DNA from 3 places in the Telluria sp. AIW5 genome. Region 1 is predicted to be linked to each of the others. Evidence: riboswitches for the same ligand, from Rfam matches in the RefSeq annotation. Region 1 holds a riboswitch; each other region holds the start of a gene.
The links. Region 1 has a riboswitch for thiamine pyrophosphate ahead of thiC (phosphomethylpyrimidine synthase ThiC). Riboswitches for the same ligand answer to the same signal wherever they lie in the genome.
Positions count from the first base shown of each region.

Region 2: linked by a shared signal. The riboswitch ahead of AC1MEM_RS02050 (D-amino acid dehydrogenase) and the one ahead of thiC (phosphomethylpyrimidine synthase ThiC) in region 1 are both predicted to bind thiamine pyrophosphate.
Region 3: linked by a shared signal. The riboswitch ahead of AC1MEM_RS12185 (TonB-dependent siderophore receptor) and the one ahead of thiC (phosphomethylpyrimidine synthase ThiC) in region 1 are both predicted to bind thiamine pyrophosphate.

Region 1 covers NZ_CM155289.1:5,515,332-5,520,187, forward strand. The annotation lists gene thiD (bifunctional hydroxymethylpyrimidine kinase/phosphomethylpyrimidine kinase) at 1-494, opposite strand, end outside; gene AC1MEM_RS24295 (thiazole synthase) at 491-1,273, opposite strand; gene thiS (sulfur carrier protein ThiS) at 1,294-1,497, opposite strand; gene thiC (phosphomethylpyrimidine synthase ThiC) at 1,500-3,413, opposite strand; TPP riboswitch at 3,487-3,588, opposite strand; gene AC1MEM_RS24310 (valine--tRNA ligase) at 3,770-4,856, shown strand, end outside.
Region 2 covers NZ_CM155289.1:455,886-460,741, forward strand. The annotation lists gene AC1MEM_RS02040 (arginine N-succinyltransferase) at 1-244, opposite strand, end outside; gene astC (acetylornithine/succinylornithine family transaminase) at 328-1,572, opposite strand; TPP riboswitch at 1,747-1,853, shown strand; gene AC1MEM_RS02050 (D-amino acid dehydrogenase) at 2,032-3,285, shown strand; gene AC1MEM_RS02055 (GlxA family transcriptional regulator) at 3,310-4,251, opposite strand; gene AC1MEM_RS02060 (DMT family transporter) at 4,273-4,856, opposite strand, start outside.
Region 3 covers NZ_CM155289.1:2,766,399-2,771,254, forward strand. The annotation lists gene AC1MEM_RS12185 (TonB-dependent siderophore receptor) at 1-1,565, opposite strand, end outside; TPP riboswitch at 1,655-1,752, opposite strand; gene AC1MEM_RS12190 (DUF535 family protein) at 2,090-3,061, opposite strand; gene AC1MEM_RS12195 (glutathione S-transferase) at 3,341-4,039, shown strand; gene dkgB (2,5-didehydrogluconate reductase DkgB) at 4,040-4,840, opposite strand.

The DNA.
Region 1 (4,856 bases):
TCGCCATGGCCACCCGTAACCAGCAGGTGCGGGCACGGGAAGCCGCCGATGTCGCATGCCTCCGGTGCGTTCGGCAGCGCGATCGTGGCCAGCGCAAGCAGTTCGGTCACGGTGTCCACCGGATCATCGCCGCCCAGGGCGTCGCCGCGGCCGCTGGCCAGCACCGGATCGAGCACGACCGGCAGGTCCGGATCGCGCGCCCGCAGGCGCTGCAGCAGCCCGGCGATCGCGCGCGCATTCTCGCGGTTGCCGGGGATGCCGATCTTGACGGCGCGGATGTCGCAGACCGCGGCCAGCGCCTCGGCCTGGCGCAGCACGAAGGCCGCGTCGACCGGCGCCACGGCGTGCACACGGTTGTTGTCCTGTACCGTGAGCGCGGTCGCCACCGGCAGCGCGTGCGCGCCCTGGGCGGCGATGGCCAGCACGTCGGCCGCGAGGCCGGCGCCGCCGCCGGGATCGAGCCCGGCGAAGACCAGTACGCAGGGCGTGTTCACGCGAGGCGCCCTGCGCTGGGCGAGGACGGCACGGCCGCGAAGCGCTTCGGCATGCGCCCGGCCAGCCAGGCTTCGCGCCCTGCCTGCACCGCCAGTTTCATCGCCCGCGCCATCCGCACCGGATCGCGTGCGAGCGCAATGGCGCTGTTCATCAGCACGCCGTCGCAGCCGAGTTCCATCGCGATGGCCGCGTCGGAAGCCGTGCCGACGCCGGCGTCGACCAGCACCGGCACCGTCGCCTGCTCGATGATCAGGGACAGGTTCCAGGGATTCAGGATGCCCATGCCGGAACCGATCAGGGAGGCGAGCGGCATCACGGCCACGCAACCGATCTCCTGCAGGATTTTCGCCTGCACCGGGTCGTCGCTGCAGTAGACCATGACGTCGAAGCCGTCGCGCACCAGGGTCTCGGCGGCCTTGAGCGTTTCCGGCATCTGCGGGAACAAGGTCTTCTCGTCGCCCAGCACCTCGAGCTTCACCAGCTTGTGGCCGTCGAGCAGTTCGCGCGCCATCTGCAGGGTGTAGACGGCGTCGGCGGCGGTATAGCAGCCGGCGGTGTTGGGCAGGATCGTGAAGCGCTCGGGCGGCAGCACGTCGAGCAGGTTCGGCGCGTTCGGGTCCTGGCCGATGTTCACGCGCCGGATCGCCACCGTCACGATTTCGGCTTCGGCCGCGAGCGTCGCGTCGCGGGTTTCATCCAGGTCGCGGTATTTGCCGCTGCCGACCAGCAGGCGCGAGCGGTATTGTTTTCCAGCGATGGTCAATACGTCATCAATCATTGTTTTCTCCTGTCAGGGCCTCAGCCGCCGCCAATGGCGCGCACGATGTCCACACGGTCCCGCGGCATGAGGGGCCGTCCGCTCCACTGTTGGCGCGGCACCACTTCGCGGTTCACCGCCAGCGCCAGCGCCTGGCCACCGATGCCGAGCGCGCGCACCAGGTCGTCCAGGGTCTGGTCTTGCGGCAGGCGATAGGACTCGCCATTGAGTTCAATATCGATCATGTTCATACCTCGCGGTACAGCTTCGCACCGCCGCGCACGAACTCGATCGCCTTTTCCTGCATGCCATGCGCCAGCGCCCCGGCCTCGTCGAGGCCGCCGGCGGCGGCATAAGCGCGCACTTCCTGGGTGATCTTCATCGAGCAGAAATGTGGGCCGCACATCGAGCAGAAGTGCGCCACCTTGCTCGACTCCTTCGGCAGCGTCTCGTCGTGGAAGGCGCGCGCCTTGTCGGGGTCGAGCCCGAGGTTGAACTGGTCTTCCCAGCGAAACTCGAAGCGCGCCTTCGACAGTGCGTTGTCGCGGACCTGGGCGCCGGGATGGCCTTTGGCGAGATCGGCCGCGTGGGCCGCGATTTTATAAGTGATGATCCCGTCCTTGACGTCCGCCTTGTCGGGCAGGCCGAGGTGCTCCTTCGGGGTCACGTAGCACAGCATGGCGGTGCCGTACCAGCCGATGTGGGCCGCGCCGATGCCGGAGGTGATGTGGTCGTAGCCCGGTGCGATATCGGTGGTCAAAGGCCCGAGCGTGTAGAACGGCGCCTCGCCGCACTGTTCGAGCTGCAGGCGCATGTTCTCGCGAATCAGGTGCAGCGGCACGTGGCCGGGCCCTTCGATCATTGTCTGGACATCGTGCTTCCAGGCGACCTGCGTGAGTTCGCCCAGCGTCGCCAGTTCGGCCAGCTGGGCTTCGTCGTTGGCGTCGTAGATCGAACCGGGACGCAGGCCGTCGCCCAGGCTGAAGGCGACGTCATACATCTTCATGATCCCGCAGATCTCTTCGAAATGCGTGTACAGGAAGGATTCCTTGTGGTGCGCCAGGCACCACTTGGCCATGATCGAGCCGCCGCGCGAGACGATCCCCGTCAAGCGTTTGGCCGTCATCGGCACGTACGCGAGGCGCACGCCGGCGTGGATGGTGAAATAGTCGACGCCCTGCTCCGCCTGTTCGATGAGGGTATCGCGGTAGATCTCCCAGATCAGGTCTTCGGCCTTGCCGTTCACCTTTTCCAGCGCCTGGTAGATCGGCACGGTGCCGATCGGGACCGGGCTGTTGCGGACGATCCATTCGCGCGTCTCGTGGATGTGCTTTCCGGTCGAGAGGTCCATCACGTTGTCGGCGCCCCAGCGGATCGCCCAGGTCATCTTTTCGACCTCCTCGCCGATCGAGGACGTGACGGCCGAATTGCCGATGTTGGCGTTGATCTTGACGAGGAAATTGCGGCCGATGATCATCGGCTCGCTCTCCGGGTGGTTGATGTTGGCCGGGATGATGGCCCGCCCGCGCGCCACTTCATCGCGCACGAATTCGGGCGTGATTTCGGGAGGAATGCTGGCGCCGAAGGACTGGCCGGGATGCTGGCGCCCGAGCAGTTCGGCCGTGCGCTTGCCCATCGGGCCGCTCGCCTCGAGGCTGGCGAGATACTCCTCGCGCCGCAGGTTTTCGCGCAGGGCGATGAATTCCATCTCGGGCGTGACGATGCCGCGCCGCGCGTAATGCATCTGGGTGACGTTGGCGCCCGCCCTGGCACGGCGCGGTTTCCTCTGCAGCTCGAAGCGCAGCGCGTCCAGGCTCTTGTCCGCCAGGCGCTGGGCGCCGAAGGCGGAACTTGGGCCTGGCAGCTCTTCGGTGTCGCCGCGCTCGGCGATCCAGTCGCGGCGCAGTGCCGGCAGGCCGCGCCGGATGTCGATCTGCGCTGCCGGATCGGTATACGGGCCGGACGTGTCGTAGACGAAGACCGGCGGATTGGCTTCGCCGCCGAAGCTGTCCGGCGTAGCGCTTTGCGCGACGGCGCGCATCGGCACGCGGATATCGGGGCGGCTGCCTTCGATGTAGACCTTGGTCGAATTCGGGAAGGGTGCAATGGCTGCCGTGTCCACCGTGGCGGTGGCGGCGTCGAACTTCAGTGCTGCATTCATGTGGCTCCTTTGGGCAGGAGCCAGCAAAGGAACAGGAGACGGCGGCGAGGCGCGTGCATTTGCGCGTACGGCGGGTGACATCTCGAAGCTTCCCTTCGCTGGCATTATCCAGATCAGGTTCAGAGGGTATTTCTCACCCGCGCATCATCGATGTGCAGGACCCCTAGCGTGTGCGGCCCTGTGGCCGCGGTCGGATTATAGCTTGCCGGATTGCCTTTTAAAAAATTAATTCTCGGGATCGGGGCCGTGGCCTGTTCGGTTCGGGCACTGCCCGTAAATTCATCAAGGCCCGCGAACGCATCGCTGCTCTCCTCCTCTATAATGGTCGTTTTCGCACATCCAATCGCCATCACATCATGGAATTAGCCAAGTCTTTCGAGCCAGCCGACATTGAACAATACTGGCGCGCCGAGTGGGAACAGCGCGGGTATTTCACCGCCACCCTCGATGCCGACAAACCATCGTTCAGCATCCAGCTGCCGCCGCCGAACGTCACGGGCACGCTGCACATGGGCCACGCGTTCAACCAGACCGTGATGGATGGCCTGACGCGCTACTACCGCATGCGCGGCTTTAATACCGCCTGGATCCCGGGCACCGACCACGCCGGCATCGCGACCCAGATCGTCGTCGAGCGCCAGCTCGACGCCCAGAAAATCTCGCGCCACGACCTCGGCCGCGACGAATTCATCAAGAAAGTCTGGGAGTGGAAGGAGCAGTCGGGCAGCACCATCACCGGCCAGATGCGCCGCCTCGGCGCCTCTCCGGACTGGAAGCGCGAATACTTCACGATGGACGAGACGCGCTCGAAAGCCGTCTCCGAAGTCTTCGTGCGCCTGTACGAGCAGGGCCTGATTTACCGCGGCAAGCGCCTGGTGAACTGGGATCCGAAGCTGGGCACCGCCGTCTCCGACCTGGAAGTGGATTCGGTCGAGGAAGACGGCTCGATGTGGTACATCCAGTACCCGCTGGCGGACGGCTCGGGCCACCTGACGGTTGCCACGACGCGTCCTGAAACCATGCTCGGCGACGTGGCGGTGGCGGTCGACCCGACCGACGAACGTTATATCCACCTGGTCGGCAAGCTCTTGAGGCTGCCGCTGACCGAGCGCGAGATCCCGATCATCGCGGACTCGTATGTAGACAAGGAATTCGGTACCGGCTGCGTGAAAATCACGCCGGCGCACGACTTCAACGACTACGCCGTCGGCCAGCGCGCGGGCCTCGCGCCGATCACGATCATGACGCTCGACGCGAAAATCAACGAGAACGCCCCTGTGCAGTACCAGGGCCTCGACCGTTTCGCCGCGCGCAAGCAGATCGTCGCCGACCTGGAAGCGCTCGGCCTGCTCGAGCAAGTCAAGCCGCACAAGCTGATGGTCCCGCGCGGCGACCGTACCGGCGTCGTCATCGAGCCGATGCTGACCGACCAGTGGTTCGTCG
Region 2 (4,856 bases), 480 kb from region 1:
CAGCCGACGCGTGCACGGCGGCCGTGCCGACGACCTCGCCGTTGCTCGAATCTTCCAGCACGAACAGGTAGGACTCCTCGCTCGGGATATCGACTTGGGCCGCGAAGGACGCGACCGAACGCTCGACGAACGCGGCGATCGTGTCGCGCGTGCGCGGCAGCGTGTGCACGCCGGGCGTCATGACGGCGGCCAGCGTTTCCAGCGCGTCGACATCCGCAAGTTCTACCGGACGGACAACATACATGGGGTCTCCCTTGGAGGGTCAGTGCGAACGGGTCCCGGCCCCCGCTCTACAGGACAGGCCGGGACATACTGCAAGCGCGGGCTTTACGCGGCGGCGAGGAATTCGTCGACGGCCGCGCGCAGGATGCGATCGGCTTCCGCGATCTGCACATCCGACACGATCAGCGCCGGCGCCATGCGGATCACGTCGGGACCGGCGATCAGCAGCATCAGGCCCATCTTCTCGGCGATCTTGGTGACGTCCTTGGCGCGGCCTTTGAATGCGCCGGCCAGCGGCAGGCCGATGAGCAGTCCCATGCCGCGCGCCTTGCCGAACAGCTGCGGATAATCGGCGGTCAGCTTCTCCAGGTTGGCGAAGATCTTCGCGCTGGCTTCCTTGACACGCGCGAGGAAGGCCGGCTGGTTGATCTGCTCGACCACGTTCAGCGCGACGGTCGCCGCCAGCGGATTGCCGCCGTAGGTGGTGCCATGCGAACCGACGTTGAAGTGCTGGGCGATTTCCTCGGTGGTCAGCATCGCGGCGACCGGATAGCCGTTACCCAGGGCCTTGGCGCTGGTGAGGATGTCCGGAATGACCGGGGTGTCCATGTAGGCGTAGAAGGAACCGGTACGGCCCACGCCCGACTGCACTTCGTCGAAAATCAGCAGCGCGCCGGTCTGGTCGCACAGCTCGCGCAGCGCTTCCAGGAAGGCGTGATCGCCCGGGATGACGCCGCCCTCGCCCTGGATCGGCTCGACGATCACGGCAGCGACATCGTCGAGGATCGCGGCGCGCGCGGCGGCGATGTCGTTGTACGGGATGTGGTTGATTTCCTGCGGCAGCGGCTCGAAGCCTTCGGTGTACTTCGGCTGGCCGCCGACCGAGACGGTGAACAGCGTGCGGCCGTGGAAGGACGACAGGCAGGAGATGATGCGCGATTTATGCGGGCCGAACTTGGTGTGCGCGTACTTGCGGGCCAGTTTCAGGGCCGCTTCGTTCGCTTCCGCGCCCGAGTTGCAGAAGAAGGCGCGGTCGGCGAAGGTCGCGTCGACCAGGGCCGTGGCCAGGCGCAGCACCGGCTCGTTGGTGTAGCCGTTACCGAGGTGCCACAGGGTGTTGATCTGCTTGGTCAGCGCGTCGACCAGCACCGGGTTGGCGTGGCCGAGGCTCGAGACGGCGATACCGGAAGTGAAGTCGAGGTAATGCTTGTCTTCCTGGTCCCACACGTCCAGGCCCGACGCGCGCACGGGCACCATCGCAGCCGGAGCGTAGGTCGGAACGAGGACTTCGTCGAAGGTCTGCCGAGTGACAGGCCGCGTTGTGACACCCGAATCAAGCTTTGCGTTCATGACTTTTTCCTCATCCGTAAGTAGTGACAGGCGCGCCGGGACGCGGGCGCCGAGTCTGGTCATTATAGGAAGAGAAGCTGCCAGGTTCTTGCGGAAGTGCGACGGCGATTTTCATTTTTGGCCGGGTCGGGCTGAGAAGCGCAGGCCGCGTTAGAATTGCGGCTGCCGAATGATGGCAACCGCTAGGGGTCCTGCATGTCGCGAACGCGACATGCGGGTGAGATACACCCTTCGAACCTGATCTGGGTAATGCCAGCGAAGGGAAGCATATTGACACTGGCCGTGCGCGCCGTTTCTCTACACTCCTTTGCTGGCTCCTGCTCGTACCACCGAGAAGCCAACAAGGAGCCACATGAACACCCTCCCCCCGAAATGTTTCTCTGCCGCCGCCACGGTGGATGAGGCGGCAACCCGTCGATTGCCGAAGTCCTGTTCACACAATGAAGCGGCGGTGAGCCGATGAAAATCATTGTATTGGGGGCCGGCGTGGTCGGGACGGCGTCCGCATGGTACCTGCAGCAGGCCGGCCATGACGTGACGGTCCTTGAACGCCAGCCCGGACCGGCGCGCGAGACAAGTTTTGCCAACGGCGGCCAGATTTCGGTGTCGCATGCGCAGCCGTGGGCCAATCCCGCTACCTTGCTCAAGGTGTTGCGCTCACTGAGGCGCGAAGACGCGCCCTTGCTTTTCCGCCTGCGCGCCGATCCCTTGCAATGGCGGTGGTGCCTGCAGTTCGTGCGCGAATGCCGGCCGGCGCGCGTCGCCGCCAACCTGCGCCAGATCGTCGCCATCGCCGATTACAGCCGCCGCAGCCTGCAGGCCCTGCGTGCCGACACCGGGATCGAATACGACAGCCTGACACGCGGCATACTGCATTTCTATACCGATCGACAGGAGTTCGACAAGTCACGCCGCGCAGCTGCGGCGATGCGCGAACTGGGTTGCCCGCGCATGACGATCGACGTCGATGAGGTGCTGCGGATCGAGCCTGCGCTGGCGGCTGCGCGCGCCAACCTGGTGGGCGGAGATTTTACGAGCAGCGACGAATCGGGCGATGTCTACAAATTCACGTCACGGCTTGCTGCGCGAGGCCAGGCGGAGGGAATTGGTTTTTTCTACAACATGACTGTGACGCGCCTGCTGGTCGACGCGGGCAAGGTGAGTGGTGTCGAGGTCATCGATGGCGAGGGCCGCCACCAGGTGCTCCATGCGGACGCATTTGTCGTCGCGCTCGGCAGCTTTTCGGCAGGATTGCTCGCACCGCTGGGAATCAGGTTGATGATCTATCCCGGGAAAGGCTATTCGGCGACCTATCGAATCACCGACGCCGCCGCCGCGCCCTCGGTATCCCTGACCGACGACGGTCACAAGCTGGTGCTGTCACGGCTGGGATCACGCTTGCGGGTCGCCGGAACCTGTGAGCTCAACGGTTATTCGCGCGAATTGAACCGGGTGCGCTGCGAAGCGATCACGCGTCGGGTGCGGGCCCTGTTTCCGGACGCCTGCGACTACGACCGTCCGCGCTACTGGGCTGGGCTGCGGCCGCTGACGCCGTCGAACGTGCCCTACATCGGGAAGACGCGCTATGCAAACCTGTATCTGAATACCGGACACGGTACGCTTGGCTGGACCATGGGCTGCGGCGCCGGCCGGGCACTGGCCGATATCATTTCCGGACGCCAGCCGGACGTCGCCTTCACGTTTTCGCGCTAGCGCAAGCAGGTCGGCCGGCCACGCTTACTCCGCCAGCCTGCGCTGCCGCTCCTCCCGCGGCGTATTCCCAAACAAGGCTCCAAACGCCGTCGAAAAATGCGACCCCGACGAAAACCCGCACATCAGCCCAACCTGCACGATCGAGTTATTCGTATCGAGCAGCAACTGCCGCGCCCGGTTCAGGCGTAGTTCCAGGTAGTAACGCGACGGCAAACTCCCGAGATACTGCTTGAACAACCGCTCCAGCTGACGGCGCGACACCCCCGCCAGCTGGGCAATCTCATCCGTCGACAGCGGCTCCTCGATATTCGCTTCCATCAGGGTCACCGCCTCGGTCAGCTTCGGCTGCAGCGTCCCGAACCGCGCCTGCAGCGCCACCCGCTGACGCTCCTCGCGGCCGCGCACCCGATCCACGCACAGCAACTCTTTTACGGGCGCCTGCACGTTCGATCCAAAAATGATGTCGATCAAACTCAGCGCGAAATCGACGGATGCAGCTCCTCCACAGCAGGTCAAACGATTGCCGTCGATTTCATACAGGTGGGGCGTGAACACGGCCTGATCGGCGCGGCTGTCGGCATCGGCGTAGAGCGACCAAGGCAATGCGGTCTTCACGCTGTTGAGGGCGCCCGCTTCGGCCAGCCACAGCACCCCTGCCCCGACGCCGCCCCAGAAAGGCGCGGCGCGGCAGCGTTCGACCAGGGCGCGGAAGTTCGCGGGTTTCAGTCCCGCCTGCGCTTCGTCGGCGGCGAGCAGCACCAGGTGCCAGTGGCGCTGGGCGTCGCTCGTAAATTTGTCGGGGCTGCGCACGTCGACGTGCAGGCGCTCGGGGCCGAGGATCTTGGCCGCCTGGCGCAGCGGTTGCACCAGGCCGGACCAGGTGAGGGTGTCCGGCTCGCCGGCGTTGACCAGCAGGATGCGCAGCGGCCGTTCCTGCGCCAGGACGGACAGTTCAGGGTGCGGCATCGGGGCGGATTAACAACGTCATCACTCGGGGGCGAGCGCGGCGGCGGGGCGGCGCTCGGAGTTCCATTGGCTGACTATCATACCGGAGATCAATAGCAAGCCGCCGAGCCAGCCGCGGGTGGTCATGGCCTCGCCCAGCCAGAAATAGCCGAAGAAGGCGGCCGCGGCCGGCTCGAAGGCGTAGACGACGGCGGCCTCGTTGGCCGTCGTGCGCGACTGGCCCCAGGTTTGCAGCGAAATGATCGCGGCGGTGGCGATGACGCCGAGGTAGGCGAAGTTCCAGGCGTGCTGGCCGATGCTTGTTACGACGCCGTCGAACCAGATGCCGCGTGCGGCGGCGTCGCCCGGCACTTCGCGCGCCAGCAGCCACAATGCGGCGCAGACGGCCACCATGCCGATCTGGGCCGCGGTGATCGTCAGCAGGCGCGTGGCGCGCCGGGTGTGCACTTCCATCACTTTGATGTACACGCCGAAACACAGCGCGCACAGCAGGGCGAGCGAATCGCCCGTTCCCCAGCCGCCGCCATCCCAGCACAGCGCGGCCAGGCCCGCGATCGACATGATCAATGCGAGGACGATGCGGCGTTCGGGCAGGCGCCCGGCCA
Region 3 (4,856 bases), 2.7 Mb from region 1:
TTGACGCCGAACTCGAGCTGCTTCGAGCGGTTCGGTCCCAGGTCCATGTTCGCGTTCGTCGTTTCGATCGGCGCCACGCCGCCCGACTCCAGGCCATGCGCGAGGGTACCGTAGACATTCCAGTTTTTCGTCGGGCTGTACACCAGCGAGACGTTCGGCAGCGCGAACGAGGCCTTGTCGTTCACCCACGGCAGGTCGGACGCGGGCTGCTGGGCGCTGTCGGCTTTCACGTAGCGCAGGCCGGCGTGCACGGCCAGCTGCGGGCTCAGGGTGACGATGTCCTGCACGTACACGGCGCGTTCGCGGTCGCGGAAGCGTTCGTAGACCGGGCCGGTGGTCGGGTTGCCCGGCGCCGGGTCGGTGATCAGCGGATGGTAGATGTTGCTGTAGCCGGCGTAGTCGTACACGTAATCGCCGTAGCTGTTGTGGCGCTCGGCGTAGCTGGTGCCGATCGTGAGCAGGTGGCGCAGGGCGCCCGTGTCCAGGTGGCCCTGCAATTGGGCCTGCAGGCCGAGCGGGGCCTTGCGCTCGCCGACGCTCTGGTAGTCGTAGACGTCGTAGTCGCCGTTGCCGCAATAGCCCGGATAGTAGCCATCACCCTCGTTGCTGCAGCCGTAAGGGAAGGCGGTGAAATCGTCGCGCTTGAACCAGTGCTTGTTGGCGCTGACCGTCGCGTTCCAGTCCGCGTTCAGGCGGTAGGCGAAGCGCAGGCCGAAGTTGGCGCTGTCGGTGTCGACCGGCCTGGTCCAGGGCTGGGCGTTGAGGAGCAGCTTCGGCGACACCTTGCCTGGCAGGTCGACGCCGCGGATCAGCTGGTAGCCGGGCGCGGTGACCTGCTCCTTGTGCTGGAAGTCCATGTCCAGCTGGAGCAGGGCGTCGGGCGTGATCTGCCAGTCGAAAGCGCCGGAGACGAACTGGCGCTTGCCGTCGGCGCCTTTGACATACGAACGCAGGCGGTCGGCGGCGGCGTTGATGCGGTAGCCGAAGCGCGTGTCTTCGAAGCGGCCGCCGAGGTCCGCCTCGGCGTGCAGGGTGCCGCGCTCGCGCGCTTCCACAGTGACCGAGCGCAGGGGTGTATCGGTCGGGCGCTTGGTCACGAAATTCATGACGCCGCCTGGTGCGGCCAGGCCCGCCTGCAGGCCAGCGACGCCCTTGAGCAGCTCGAAGCGTTCCTTGTTCTCGAGCGGGATTTGGGTGTCGCCGGGAATCGCGATGCCGTCCTTGCGGTAGCCCGAGTTGTTGTTCAGCGCGAAGCCGCGCACCGAGAACTGCTCGGCATAACCGACCGCGTTGTAGGCGTCGCCGATCGAAGCGTCGTATTGGGCGGCGTCGCTGACGGAGCGGATCGACAGGTCCTGCATCTGGCTGCGGCCGATCGCCACCACCGAGGCCGGGATGTCCATCAGCGGCATGTCGGCGAAGCCGCCGATGCTGGCGCGGTCGCTGGCGGCCCATTTGCTGCCGCTGACGAGCACCGAGCTCACCGGTTCGGCGGTCTGGGCATGGACGGCAAAGGCCTGCGCGAGGGCGCAGGCGAGGAGGGAATGCTTGAAGACGGGTTTCATTGGTTTGCTCGCTTTCGCGCGCCACCGTGGCGGCGCACTGCTTTTAATAAAAAGCCGGAGCCAACGTGGGGGAAGGGCAAACAAGATGTGAACTGCTTTGCGCGCTTTCCTTCGCTGGCATTATCCAGATCAGGTACGAAGGGTATCTCTCACCCGGAACACAGTTCCAGGACCCCTAGCGAGGCGCGAGTTTAACACGGGTAGATGAAGCGTGGTAGTTGTGGCAATGCGATGTTGGCAGCTGCGCACCGTAGGGTGGGCACTTGTGCCCACGCGGTGGCACCGTTGAGCAATCGGCAGTTGGAAGAAGCCGCGATGCGTGTGTCCCCGGAGGGCGCCCGACACGGTGCGGCCTTCATGAGCACCGCGTGGACTCGGAGGGCCACCCTACGAGCATGTGAAAAAATCGCCATGGCGGCGTTGCATCGTCTCGCCGTACCCGCGTACTGTCTTCGACGATGCGTCGGGCGGCCGCATCCCTTGCCCTGACGATTTTTTCACACGCTCTACGTATGACGACCTGCTTACACCTCCACCGTCTCCCGCAGCGGCGCCGCATGCTCGTGGTGCGACCGCGCATGCAGCAGGTGGCGCTGCAGCGTCGCCCGCGTGCTGTCGCCGATGGCGCGCCAGTATTCGCGGCGCTGGGCGGCGCGCTTGCGGTGTTTCGAGGGCATGTCGGCCAGCGGTTTCAGGTAGAAGGGCAGCGCGACCAGCCAGGCGCTGCCGGGCAGTTCGACGCCGCCCAGGATTTTCCAGAAGCCGTCGTAGGCGTTCGCGACATGCTGGATCTCGTCCGGTTCGAAAGCGATGTGCGCGGTGCACTTCACCGCCAGCACCTGCTCCATGCCGACCGCCTGGGCCAGGCCCTGCATCGCGGCGAAGCAGAAGAAGCTGGGCGAATTGTTCGGGAAGCAGGCCTCGAAGGCCTCGAAGGCCTCGCCCGAGTCGGTCCAGCGGCCCTGGTTGCGCGCGATAAATGGCACCAGCGACGGCACCAGCGGCGCCGGCACGCCGGCAATCGCGCCGTCGATCCAGGAGTAGGACAGGCGGTGCAGCACCTTGCCATCGGCAACCAGCGCGATGGTCAGGTCGCCTTCGGCATTCATGCGCGAGTCCATTTCGAGGCGGATCAGGAAGGCATGCTCGCCCACGCTGTGCTCCCACAGGGTGAGGCCGCCGTCGACATAGACTGCTGCTTTATAGGCCGAATCGAAGGTCGTCTCCTCGAAGCGGTAATGCGCCAGCACGCATTGCACGCGCTGGCGGGTGCTCAAGCCCTGCACCAGGTAGCCGCGGCGGCTCAGGTGGTGGAAGGGGGCGGCGCCGGGCGAGCGCATCACGTGGTTGCGGTAGACGTCGAGCTGGCACAGCGCGGCGTGGTCGCGGTAAAACCGCAGCACGCGGGCACTGCGCAGTACCGGGAGCAGCCAGGAGGAGAAGCCCGGCTCGCTGCGGCGGGCCAGCCAGTAGCGGGTCAAATGAGCGAAGATCATGGGACGCTCCGTGGAAGACGGCGGGTTGCGGACAGCCTCATGGTGTCCCAGCCTGCCGGCCTCGGCGGTGCGATTGCTCAAGGGAAACAGATTCTCTACGGCAATATTTTGGGCGGAGTCATCCCCGTCCTGCGTGCGCATCGTCAGCATCGTGCTCCTCGTTCAGGTGTGCTTTGCTTGCCGGAAACCGACATGCTTGATTGCAAGATTAGCACGACATGCGCGCTGCATCACGCGATTCCGTTCCATACTAGGCTTTTCCAGGCTGCGGAGGAGACGATGGCATACCAACTGTTCTATTGGCCCGGCATCCAGGGCCGCGGCGAATTTGTCCGGCTGGCGCTGGAAGAAGCGGGGGAAGATTACGAGGATGTAGCGCGCGGCCCGGGCGGCGTCGACGCCCTGATGGCGGCGTTGAAAGAGGGTCCGACACCGAGCTTCGCGCCGCCTTTCCTGCGCGTCGACGGCATGACGGTCGGCCAGACGGCAGCGATCCTGATGTATCTGGGCGAACGCCACGGCCTGGCGCCGCACGACACGGCCGGGCGCCTGTGGGCGCATCAATTGCAGCTCACGATTGCCGACCTGGTAAGTGAAGCGCACGACACGCATCATCCGGTCGGCAGCAGCCTGTACTACGACGACCAGAAAGCGGAAGCCCGGCGCCGTGCAGCCGACTTCACGGCGGCCCGCATCCCGAAATTCTTCACCTATTTCGGACATGTGCTGGGCGACAAGGACTACCTGCTGGGATCGAACATCACCTATGCCGACCTGTCCCTGTTCCAGGTGCTCGAAGGGCTCGATTACGCCTTTCCCAGGGCGACGGCCAAAGCGCTGGCCCGGCACCCGAACCTGGCCGCGCTACGCCGGCGCGTCGCCGCGCGGCCTCGCATCGCCGCGTATTTGAATTCGCCGCGGCGGCTGCCGTTCAACGAAGACGGCATCTTCCGGCGCTATCCGGAACTCGACAGCTGATCAGTCCCAACGGGGCCCGAAGTCCGGGCTGACGAGGCGCTCGTGGCGATCGAGGGCGTCGATCGCGGCCAGGTCTTCCGCGCCCAGCACGAGGTTTGACGCCGCCAGGTTGCTTGCCAGGTTCTCGCGCCGGGTCGACGAAGGAATCACGGTGTGGCCCTGCGCCAGCAGCCAGGCCAGCGTGACCTGCGCCGCCGTCGCGTTCATGCGCGCCGCAATCGCTTTGATGACCGGGTCGTCCAGCACCTTGCCGTAGGCGAGCGGCATGTAGGCCGTCACAGCGATGCCGTGTTCGCGTGCAAACGCGGCCACGGCGCGGTTCTGCAGGTAGGGATGGAGTTCGACCTGGTTGGTGGCGATGTTCGCCGCGCCAACTGCCTGAATCGCTTCCCGCATCAGCGGGATCGTGAAATTCGACACGCCGATCGCCCGCGTCAGGCCGAGTTCGCGCGCCGCCAAGAGCGCCGCCATCGACTCGGCGACCGGCACCGCGCCACCCGGCGAGGGCCAGTGGATCAGCGTCAGGTCGAGCTGTTCGAGGCGCAGCTTGCGCAGGCTTTCCTTCAGGCTCGGGATCAGGGCGTCGCCGGCCAGGTGCTCGGTCCAGATCTTGGTGGTGACGAAGACCTCGCCGCGCGGCAGGCCGCTGGCGGCAAGCGCCTCGCCGACTTCAGGCTCGTTGCCGTAGATCTGGGCGGTATCGATGTGGCGGTAGCCGAGCGCGAGTGCGTTGGCGACGCTGTCGATGATGGTCTGGCCTTGCAGGCGGAAGGTACCGGCGCCGATAAGGGGCATGTGCATGTGGTTTCCTCTTTTC